Regions from separate parts of the Streptomyces sp. NPDC126503 genome, predicted to be linked through region 1. Evidence: riboswitches for the same ligand, from Rfam matches in the RefSeq annotation. Region 1 holds a riboswitch; each other region holds the start of a gene.

Region 1 (3,240 bases):
GTCACCCGGCTCCCCCCGCTCGCCCGGATCCCCCGGTCGGCCGTCCGGGAGTCGCCGCCCGGCGCGGGCGCGGGGACCCTGGGAGGGCGCGGTACGGGCCGCGGCCGGTACCGACCGGGCAGGAGAGCACAGGTGGGGCACCCTCTGGGAGCGACGGGTGACGGGCGGCGGGACGACGAGCCCCGCCGCCCGTACCGCGGTGCCAGACGCTTCCTCCGGGCGCTGCCCCCGCTGGTCATCGCGGGCGGTGTGGTCTTCGACCTGTCGACCCCGCCGCAGTTCACGGCCGCGCCGATGTTCTCGGCGGCCCCGCTGATCGCCGCGCCCTTCTTCTCCACCCTGACGACCCTGCTCACCGGCATCGCCGCCGTCCTCGCCTGCCTCGGCCTGCACGCCTACAACGGCACCCTCACCGAGGTCTCCTCCCTCACCGAGGCCCTCACCGTCGTGACCGTCTCGGCGCTCGGCCTGCTGATCAACCGGGTCGTCCGGATCAGCGGGGAACGGCTCGCCTCCGCCCGCGTCATCGCGGAGACGGCGCAGAAGGCGGTGCTGCCGACCCCGGCCGAGCGGATCGGCGGACTCCACTGCGCGGCGCGCTACGAGGCGGCGCAGGCGGACGCGTTCATCGGCGGTGACCTCTTCGCCGTACAGGACACCCCGCACGGGGTGCGGCTGGTCGTCGGGGACGTACGGGGGAAGGGCCTGGAGGCGGTCGAGGCGGTGGCCGTGGTGATCGGCGCGTTCCGGGAGGCGGCCGAGCAGGAGCGGACCCTGGAGGGGGTGGCGCAGCGACTCGAGCGGGCCCTGGCCCGGGAGGGCACCCGGCGGCACGGCCTCGACGCCTTCGAGGGGTTCACGACGGCGGTCCTGGCGGAGGTCCCGCCGGGCGCCGGTGTCGTACGGATCGTGAACCGGGGGCATCCGCCTCCGCTGCTGCTGCGCGCGAACGGCGGCCTGGAGACGCTGGAGCCGGGCGAGGCGGCCCTGCCGCTCGGCATGGGCGAACTGGCGGCCTGGCCGGACCGGGCCGACGAGCGGGCGTACCCGCCGGGCGCCACCCTCCTCCTCTACACCGACGGGCTCTCGGAGGCGCGGAACGCGCAGGGTGTCTTCTACGATCCGGCGGAGCGGCTGGCCGGGCGGATCTTCCCGGGGCCGGAGGAACTCCTCGACGCGCTCGTCGACGACGTACGGCGGCACACGGGCGGCGGGGCGACGGACGACATGGCGCTCCTCGCGGTGAGCAGGCCAACGTCGGGGCAGCCGGAGCGGCGCCGGACGATGCCGGTGGTGCCGCCCGGTGGAGGGCGTCGTCACCAGCCGTAGCCAAGAGGTCTCCCAGCGATAACAATTGACGTACCGTCAGTTTTGGTGTCGGCCAGGCTTCCGTTTTGAGAGGGGGTCAACTCGGGCGAATCCCTGCCAATTCAATGAACGATCACCGGGGACGGCTTGGAATCGGACCCTCGTCTCTATTAACGTTCGATAACGCAGCGCGGTCGTCCCAGTCGTCGCAAGAGGCGACACCGTGCGCACGCGCCGAATCCCGAAAGGGAACCGGGGAACCACCACTTGGGGTGAATCGGGCCCCTCGCACCTCGTGCGAAACCGCCCGTAGGAGACCTTCCTGCTCCGAACCCGTCAGCTAACCCGGTAGGCGAGAAGGAAGGAAAGGAGCGCGCCTCCGTGGCGTCCAACCCCCCCGCACCCGAAGCCCCGTTCGACCCCTTCGGCGGCGCGGGTGCCGCCGGCTCCACCGGGGAGTGGAACCCGACCGAGGGAACCCTCCGCGCCGAGAGCCGCTCCGGCGGCCGTCACCGCGTCGTCAAGCAGCGCTCCAACTTCGCCCGTTCTTCCACCGTCCTCGGCGTCGGCGTCATCGCGGCCGTCGGCGCGGGCGGCCTCGCCACCGCGCAGGACAGGCCGCCGGTCGCCATATCGCTCCCGGACCTTCCGGACCTCAACCTGCCGGACGCCCACGACCTGCCCGGCGTCGGCGACCTGCTCCCCGACGAGGCGCCCGAGCCGGTCAGCGCCGAGCGCACCAACCCGAACCCGCTCACCGCCGCCGCGTACACCACCGTCGCCGACCGGAGCACCACGGCGGCCGGCGCCGCGAGCGCCGCCACCGGCACGGCCGGGCCCACGGCCGGTGCCGCCGACGCGGGCGAGGCGCTGCGCGCCCGCATCCTCCAGCAGGCCGAGCAGCAGCAGACCTCCGCCGACGCCGCCGAGCGGGAGGCGGCGGAGCGCGCCGCCGCCGAGAGGGCCGCCGCCGACGCCCGCGCCGCCGCGGAGAAGGCGGCCGCCGAGGCCGAGGCGAAGGCCAAGGCGGAAGCGGAGGCGAAGGCCAGGGCGGAGGCCGAGGCCAAGGCCGAGGCGGAGCGGATCGCGGCGGAGAAGGCCGAGGCCGAGCGCCTGGCGAAGCTCGCCGCCAGCTACTCGATGCCCCTCTCCTCGTACACCCTGACCTCCACCTACATGCAGTCCGGTTCGATGTGGTCCTCCGGCTACCACACCGGCCTGGACTTCGCGGCGCCCACCGGCACTCCGCTCAAGGCCGTCCACGGTGGCACCATCACCTCGGCCGGCTGGTCCGGCTCCTACGGCTACCGGATCGTGCTGCAGCTGGCCGACGGCACCGAGATCTGGTACTGCCACCTCTCCTCCATGACCGTCGCGGCGGGCCAGACCGTCGGCACCGGCGAGACCATCGGCCGCGTCGGCGCCACCGGCAACGTCACCGGCCCCCACCTCCACCTGGAGGTCCACACGCCCGGCGGCGACGGCATCGACCCGGCGGAGTGGCTCCGCTCCAAGGGCCTGTCCCTCTGACAGCACGAGGACCGTCTACCTCGGAAATCCCGGAACATGCCCCGTGGACGCCCCCGGGTTCCCGGAATAGCCGCGGCGGAGGGAGCGGTTGACCGACTCATGACCACCCTCCGCCCGCTGGGCACCTCCGACCTGCACGTCTTCCCGCTCGCCCTCGGGGGCAACGTCTTCGGCTGGAGCGCCGACGAGGCGCAGTCCTTCGCCGTGCTCGACGCCTACACCGCCGCCGGCGGCAACTTCGTCGACACCGCCGACGTCTACTCCGCCTGGGCCGAGGGCAACGAGGGCGGCGAGTCCGAGACGGTCATCGGCCGCTGGCTCGCCGCGCGCGGCAACCGCTCCGAGGTCGTCGTCGCCACCAAGGCCGGCGCCCACCCCCGGTTCAAGGGGCTCTCCGCCGCC
Region 2 (3,240 bases), on a different contig from region 1:
ACCACGTAGTCCGCCTCGATGGCCTCCCGCTCGACGCCGAGGGCGAGCAGGGTGATGGCGATCGAGAGCCCGGCGCGGTCCTTGCCCGCCGCGCAGTGCATCAGCGCCGGGACGCTCTCCTCGGCCATGGAGTGCAGGATCCGGCTGTGCTCCGCCGTCCGCTCCACAATCATCTTCCGGTACGAATCGGACATCCGGGCGGCGGCCTTGCCGTCTCCCAGGATCTCCCGGAGCTGCGCGAGGTCGCCGCCCCGGACGAGCTTCCAGAACTCCTTGCCGTCGGCCGGGTCGTTCAGCGGTATGTTCACGTTCCGCACGCCGGGCAGCTCGACGTCCGGGCCCTCCACCCGCCGGTCCGCCTCGTTGCGGAAGTCGAAGACCGTGTGCAGGCCCAGCGAGGCGAGGAAGGCGGCGTCCTCCTCGGTCGCGTGGGCGAGGTGGCCGCTGCGGAAGAGGCGCCCGGGGCGCACGGCGCGCCCGTCGGTCGTCGGCAGGCCGCCCACGTCCCGGAAGTTGCGGACCCCGGTGAGTTCGGGCTCGTTCGCCGCGATGGGCGGGATCTGTGGCAGCTGCTGCGTCACGGATGCTCCTGGAGGTAGGCGTTCGGTGGCCGACGCGCGAGGGGTTTCTGGCGCAATCATCCAGGTGGGACCCCCCTGACGCACCCCCGCGGACAGGAATGAGTGATCTGTCCGAATTGAGGCATTGGCGGTAACTCGCGCTGGTTGCAGGTGACATGAGTCATCGTGCGTGAGCAGGGTCATAGAAGTGACGGATCGTGGCCGCCCGCCCGGAGCAATTGCCCTGCGGGAAAAGGGGATCGCGGGTCCGTGGTCCACGGAGGGTGACCGGAATTCCGGCGGAGAACGACGGCGGCGAATGCCGTCGGAAAAGAACGGCTTGTTCCCGCCGACCCCCCTCGTCTAGCGTCACCGTCACTCCGGTCGGACCGCCGAATCCTGCCACCGACCGGAATTCATACCCAGCCCACTCGCGTGGCAGGAGCGGGGGACCCAGGAAGTACGCCGGTCCCGCGACGCAGGACGGCTCGGGGTGAAGTCGCGTGGACACGCGGCCGGACATCTCCAGTCCGAACCCGACAGCTCACCTCGCAGGCGCCGGAGAGGAATTCGCCATGCCCGCGAAGGGTAAGCACCGCCGTCCGAAGATCAATTCCCTCACCCGCGGTTTCGTCGCCGCCGGCACCGGAGGCGCCGTCGTCGCGCTTCCGCTCCTCGGCGCGACCGGCGCCCACGCCGCCGAGCAGGCCGCCCCGGCCGCCGCCGTCCAGACCCACGCCGTGGCCGCCGCCCAGGTGGCGCAGAGCGCCCAGGCCGCGCCCGCCGCGAAGAAGGCCGCCCCGAGGACGTACTCCGTCGTCAGTGGCGACTACCTGTCCAAGATCGCCACCGAGCAGGGTGTCGAGGGCGGCTGGCAGAAGCTGTACGCGGACAACCGCCAGGTCGTCGGCGAGGACCCCTCCCTGATCCTGCCCGGCATGAAGCTGACGCTGAACGGCGAGAACACCGCCGCCGCGCCGAAGGCCGCTCCCAAGGCGGAGCGCAAGGCCGAGCGGAAGGCCGCCCCGAAGACGGAGCGCAAGGCCGCCCCGAAGAAGGAGGAGTCCCGCGCCTCCCGGAGCAGCGAGCGCGCCTCCGCCCCGGCCACGGCCACCTCCGACACGGCGCCGTCCACCGGCAGCTCCACGGCCTCCTCCGGCTGGGTCGCCCCCGTCGCCGGCGGCGTCTCCACCCCGTACCGCGCCTCGGGCTCCATGTGGTCCTCCGGTTACCACACCGGTGCCGACTTCATCGCCTCCTCCGGCACCACCGTCCGCGCCGTCGGCGCCGGCACGGTCGTCTCCGCCGGCTGGAGCGGCGCCTACGGCAACGAGGTCGTCATCCAGCACGCCGACGGCAACTACTCGCAGTACGCCCACCTCTCCTCCCTGGCCGTCTCGGCCGGCCAGTCCGTCAGCGGCGGCCAGCAGATCGGCCTCTCCGGCTCGACCGGCAACTCCACCGGCCCGCACCTGCACTTCGAGATCCGGACCTCGCCCAGCTACGGTTCCGACATCGACCCGCTGGCCTACCTCCGCCAGCACGGCGTCTCCATCTGACCCGCCGCGCTCGAAGGCGCGCGCTCAGGCTCCGCGGTGGCCCGGCACTCCTGTGCCGGGCCACCGGTTTGTTCCGGCCTTGGGGAAATCTTTATCGGTGGCATATGTCACCCGCCGTCAACCCCTCCTTACGGTCGCGTAGGTCACATCCCGGAAGGAAGGATGTGCCCCCGTGGCAGACGATTCGAGATCAACAGACAAGAACGCATTCGGGTCGTACGCGGCGATCGGTGACAGCTTCACCGAGGGCGTCGGAGACCCCGGCCCCGGCGGGACGTACATCGGCTGGGCGGACCGGTTCGCGGTCCTCCTCGCCGACCAGCTGCCGGAGCCCGAGGCCTTCCGCTACGCCAACCTGGCCGTACGGGGGCGCCTGCTCGACCAGATCGTCGCGGAACAGGTCCCGCGGGCGAAGGAACTCGCACCCGACCTGGTGACCTTCTGCGCCGGCGGCAACGACATCATCCGCCCCGGCACCGACCCCGACGACGTGGCCGAGCGCTTCGAGCGCGCCGTCGCCGACCTCACCTCCGCCGTCGGCACGGTCATGGTGACCACCGGCTTCGACACCCGCGACGTGCCCGTGCTCCGGCACCTGCGCGGCAAGATCGCCACCTACACCGCGCACGTCCGCGCCATCGCGGACCGCTACGGCTGCCCGGTCCTCGACCTGTGGTCGCTGCGCTCCGTCCAGGACCGGCGCGCCTGGGACAGCGACCGCCTGCACCTCTCGCCCGACGGCCACACCCGGGTCGCCCTGCGCGCCGCCCAGGTCCTCGGCCTGCCGGTGCCGGCCGACCCGGACCAGCCGTGGCCGCCGGTCCCCCCGCGCGGCACCCTCGAGGTGCGCCGCGACGACATCCACTGGGCCAGGGAGTACCTGGTCCCCTGGATCGGGCGACGGCTGCGCGGCGAGAGCTCCGGCGACCACGTGGAGGCCAAGCGCCCCGACCTCATGCCCCTGTAGCCCGGCTTCATGCCCCTGGGGTCCGCGAGGCGGCCGGGAAGCCGGCGGGGATCCGCTCCAGGACCCCGCCCGCGAACACGTCGTACAGCGGCAGCGTCTCCAGGTGGACGTAGCCGATGTGGTAGTCGCAGACGGCGAGGGGACACGCGCGCGG
Region 3 (3,240 bases), on a different contig from region 1:
AAGGTGCTGACCGTCTGACCGACCGCGCCGCCGCCCTCGTGCCGGAGTCACCGGGGCCGGGCGGCGGGCGGCCGTTCAGTGGCCGGCGTACGCGGCCCGGCGGGCGGTGGCGTCCAGCAGGGCCAGGGCGTCGGCGGCGGTCCGGCCGGGGGCACGGTTCCAGGGTCCGATCAGCCCGGTCCAGCCCCGGGCGCGCAGCTCGGTGACGATCCAGGCGGCGGCCTGGTTCATGGTGTCGGCGCTGCCGTAGCCGAGGCGGTGGGCGGCGAGCAGGGCGCCGCAGACGCAGCGGGCGCCCCGGGCGTCGCGGAGCCGGTACGGGGCGTTCTGCCAGCCCCATTCCTCCAGGACCTGGCGGGCGTAGCCGAGGTGCACCGAGGGGCGCAGATCGGCCTGGCCGATCCGGCGCCACACGTGCAGGCGGTCCGGGAGCGCGGCTCCGACGCGGCCGGGGAGCCGGCGCTCGGCGGGCAGGGCGGGCGGCAGCGCGTCGAGGGCCTCGGCGACGAGCCGGTCCACCGGGACGGTGAGGAGGGCGCGCCAGTCCTCCCCCGGCCGCTCCTCCGGGCCCGGGTTCTCGCCGGGGGGAGCGGGGGCGGGGGCCTGGCCGTGCCAGTTCTCGACGATCCGCTGCCAGGTCGCGCTCTCGTACAGGGCGGCGGCCTCGCGGTCCAGGGCGTCGGGGCCGAGCAGGGAAGGGGCGGAGGACATGGGCGGCTCCTGAGGTCGGAGGACCTCATCCTTCAGCACAAATGTCGACTTCGCGACATTTGCCCCTTTCGTGGGCGCGGCGCTCGGCCACCCCTTTTCACGCCACCCGAAGGGGGAGCATTTCACCCGCTTCCCTTTCGATCGGAATTACAGCCCATATTCGGACATTGCGCTCCGGGTGACGCGTTTCACTTCCCGGCCCGCCCGGAGGGGTTCCGGCGTCGGCCGAGCCGTACGCCGCAAGGCCGTTCGCCCGGCCGCCGCTCCACAGGATCTTGAATGCGCGAATTCCGGGAACCGCTTTTCCGTGAATGCGCGGGGCGACGCCTTGTTCCCGGCCCCCTTTCTGGCCTACGGTCACCCCCATTCAGGCGGACCGCCGAATCCTGCCACCGCCTGAAAACCTCCCTTTTCACCCGACGGCAGGAGCGGGGGACCCACGAACACGCCGGTCCGGCCTTCCGGAGCGGCTCGGGGTGAAGCCGCGTGCGCGCGGCCGGACACCTCCCGTCCGAACCCGACAGCTCACCCCGCAGGCGCCGGAGAGGAAGCCGTCATGCCTGCACACGGTAAGCACCGCCGCCCTCGGCGCCGCACCGTCCCCCGTGGTCTCGCCCTCGCCGGTTCGGGCGGCGCCGCGCTGGCCCTGCCGCTCGTCGTACCCGCCTCGGCCGGTGCCCAGCCGGTCGCCGGGGCCCCGCAGACCGCCGCCCACGCGCTCCCGGCGGCGCCTTCCGCCCGGCCGGCCGCGACCGTCCCCGCCACGCTCCCCGCCGCTCCCGCCACGACCCGCACCTATACCGTCGTGAAGGGCGACTCCCTTTCCGGCATCGCACGGGAGAAGGGAATTCAGGGCGGCTGGAAGGCTCTTTACCGGGCCAACCGGACCGTGGTGGGTGACAATCCGTCACTCATTCACCCCGGGCTCGAACTGACGATTCGTCGGGATTCCGCGAAGGCTCCCGCGGCGAAGACCCCGGCCGGCACCAGCGAGCGCGCGAGCCGCGGCGAGCGGCGCTCGGCTCCCGCCTCCTCCGGTGCCGCCGCGGCTCCGGCCGCCGCTCCCGCCGCGGCACCTGCCGCCCGGGCCGCCACGACGGCCTACGCCGACAACCTGGACGGCTGGATCCGCGAGTCGCTCGACGTCATGGCCCGGTACGGCATCCCCGGTTCGTACGACGGCATCCTGCGCAACGTGATGCGCGAGTCCTCCGGCAACCCGCGGGCCATCAACCTGTGGGACTCCAACGCCGCGGCCGGCACCCCGTCGAAGGGCCTGCTCCAGGTCATCGAACCGACCTTCATGGCCTACCACGTGCCGGGCACGTCCATGGACCTCTTCGACCCGGTCGCGAACATCACCGCCGCCTGCAACTACGCGGCGGACCGCTACGGCTCGATTGACAACGTCAACGGCCCGTACTGACGTCCGAGGCGGCCGTCCGGCGTCCGAAGTGCCCGGTGAACCAGGAGGCGGCGAGCTCCGCCACCTCCTCCAGGGCGCCCGGCTCCTCGAAGAGGTGGGTGGCGCCGGGCACGACCTCCAGCCGGTTCTCGCAGCGCAGCATCGCCTGTGCCTTCCGGTTGAGGTCCAGGACGAGCGCGTCGCGTCCGCCCACCACGAGGAGGGTGGGGGCGTCGACCCGGGCCAGCCGTTCGTGGGCCAGGTCGGGCCGGCCCCCGCGCGAGACGATCGCCGCGGGCCGGGCACCGGTCCCGCCGCCCGCCGTACCGACCGGCCCGGCCGCCGCCCACAGGGCGGCGGCCGCTCCCGTGCTCGCGCCGAACCAGCCGAGCGGCAGCCCCCGGGCCGCCGGCTCCGCCGCCAGCCACTCCGTGGCCCGGGCCAGGCGTCCGGCGAGCATCGGCGTGTCGAAGACGAGCCGCCGGTCGGCCGCCTCGTCCTCGGTGAGCAGGTCGAAGAGGAGCGTGCCGAGGCCCGCCCGGTTCAGGGCTCCGGCCACCGCCCGGTTGCGGGGGCTGTGCCGGCCGCTGCCGCTGCCGTGGGCGAACAGGACGACGCCGTGCGCGTCCTCGGGCACGGCCAGCCGCCCGGCGAGGGTGCCCCCGCCCTCCGGCAGCGGGAGTCGGACGTCCGACTCCCGGACGACGGGTCCGTGCACGGCCCGGCTGTGCGCGAGCCGGGCGACGACCTCCTCGTCGGAGGTCGCGGAGAAGTCCTCGTAGAACTGGCCGACCGCGGCGAAGCCGTCCGGCGTGTGGACACACACGGTCTCGTCCGCCTCCCCGCCGAGGCGGGTGGTCCAGCCGCGGGGGGCGACCGGGACGGCGAAGACGATCCGTGCCGCGCCCCGGGCGCGGACGACCCGGCAGGCCGCGAGCGCGGTGGCCCCGGTCGCGAGCCCGTCGTCGACCACGAGGACCGTCCTGCCGTCGAGCGGTACGGGCCGCCGGCCGCCCCGGTAGCGGCGAGCGCGCCGCTCCAGCTCGGCGCGCTCGCGTTCCTCGACAGCCGCGAGGTCACCCGGGGCCACCCGGGCGTCGCGGAGCACCTGGTCGTTCAGGACC

Evidence for each region. A riboswitch is a leader RNA that binds a small molecule or an ion and turns the genes downstream of it on or off. The one in region 1 is predicted to bind cyclic di-AMP.
Region 2: it holds a riboswitch for cyclic di-AMP, as region 1 does, so the genes downstream of both, ABTY40_RS10305 (M23 family metallopeptidase) here and ABTY40_RS26600 (M23 family metallopeptidase) in region 1, are expected to answer to the same signal.
Region 3: it holds a riboswitch for cyclic di-AMP, as region 1 does, so the genes downstream of both, ABTY40_RS15585 (LysM peptidoglycan-binding domain-containing protein) here and ABTY40_RS26600 (M23 family metallopeptidase) in region 1, are expected to answer to the same signal.

Annotation. Positions count from the first base shown of each region.
Region 1 covers NZ_JBEORS010000027.1:22,367-25,606, reverse strand. Annotated here, with positions in the region: gene ABTY40_RS26605 (PP2C family protein-serine/threonine phosphatase) at 133-1,329, shown strand; cyclic di-AMP (ydaO/yuaA leader) riboswitch at 1,531-1,678, shown strand; gene ABTY40_RS26600 (M23 family metallopeptidase) at 1,690-2,838, shown strand; gene ABTY40_RS26595 (aldo/keto reductase) at 2,938-3,240, shown strand, end outside.
Region 2 covers NZ_JBEORS010000006.1:53,353-56,592, reverse strand. Annotated here, with positions in the region: gene ABTY40_RS10310 (tyrosine-protein phosphatase) at 1-581, opposite strand, end outside; cyclic di-AMP (ydaO/yuaA leader) riboswitch at 975-1,131, shown strand; gene ABTY40_RS10305 (M23 family metallopeptidase) at 1,136-2,119, shown strand; gene ABTY40_RS10300 (SGNH/GDSL hydrolase family protein) at 2,292-3,086, shown strand; partial or broken gene ABTY40_RS10295 (STM4011 family radical SAM protein) at 3,094-3,240, opposite strand, start outside.
Region 3 covers NZ_JBEORS010000010.1:25,322-28,561, reverse strand. Annotated here, with positions in the region: gene ABTY40_RS15595 (DeoR/GlpR family DNA-binding transcription regulator) at 1-18, shown strand, start outside; gene ABTY40_RS15590 (DUF6197 family protein) at 76-711, opposite strand; cyclic di-AMP (ydaO/yuaA leader) riboswitch at 1,095-1,263, shown strand; gene ABTY40_RS15585 (LysM peptidoglycan-binding domain-containing protein) at 1,268-2,137, shown strand; gene ABTY40_RS15580 (alpha/beta family hydrolase) at 2,121-3,240, opposite strand, start outside.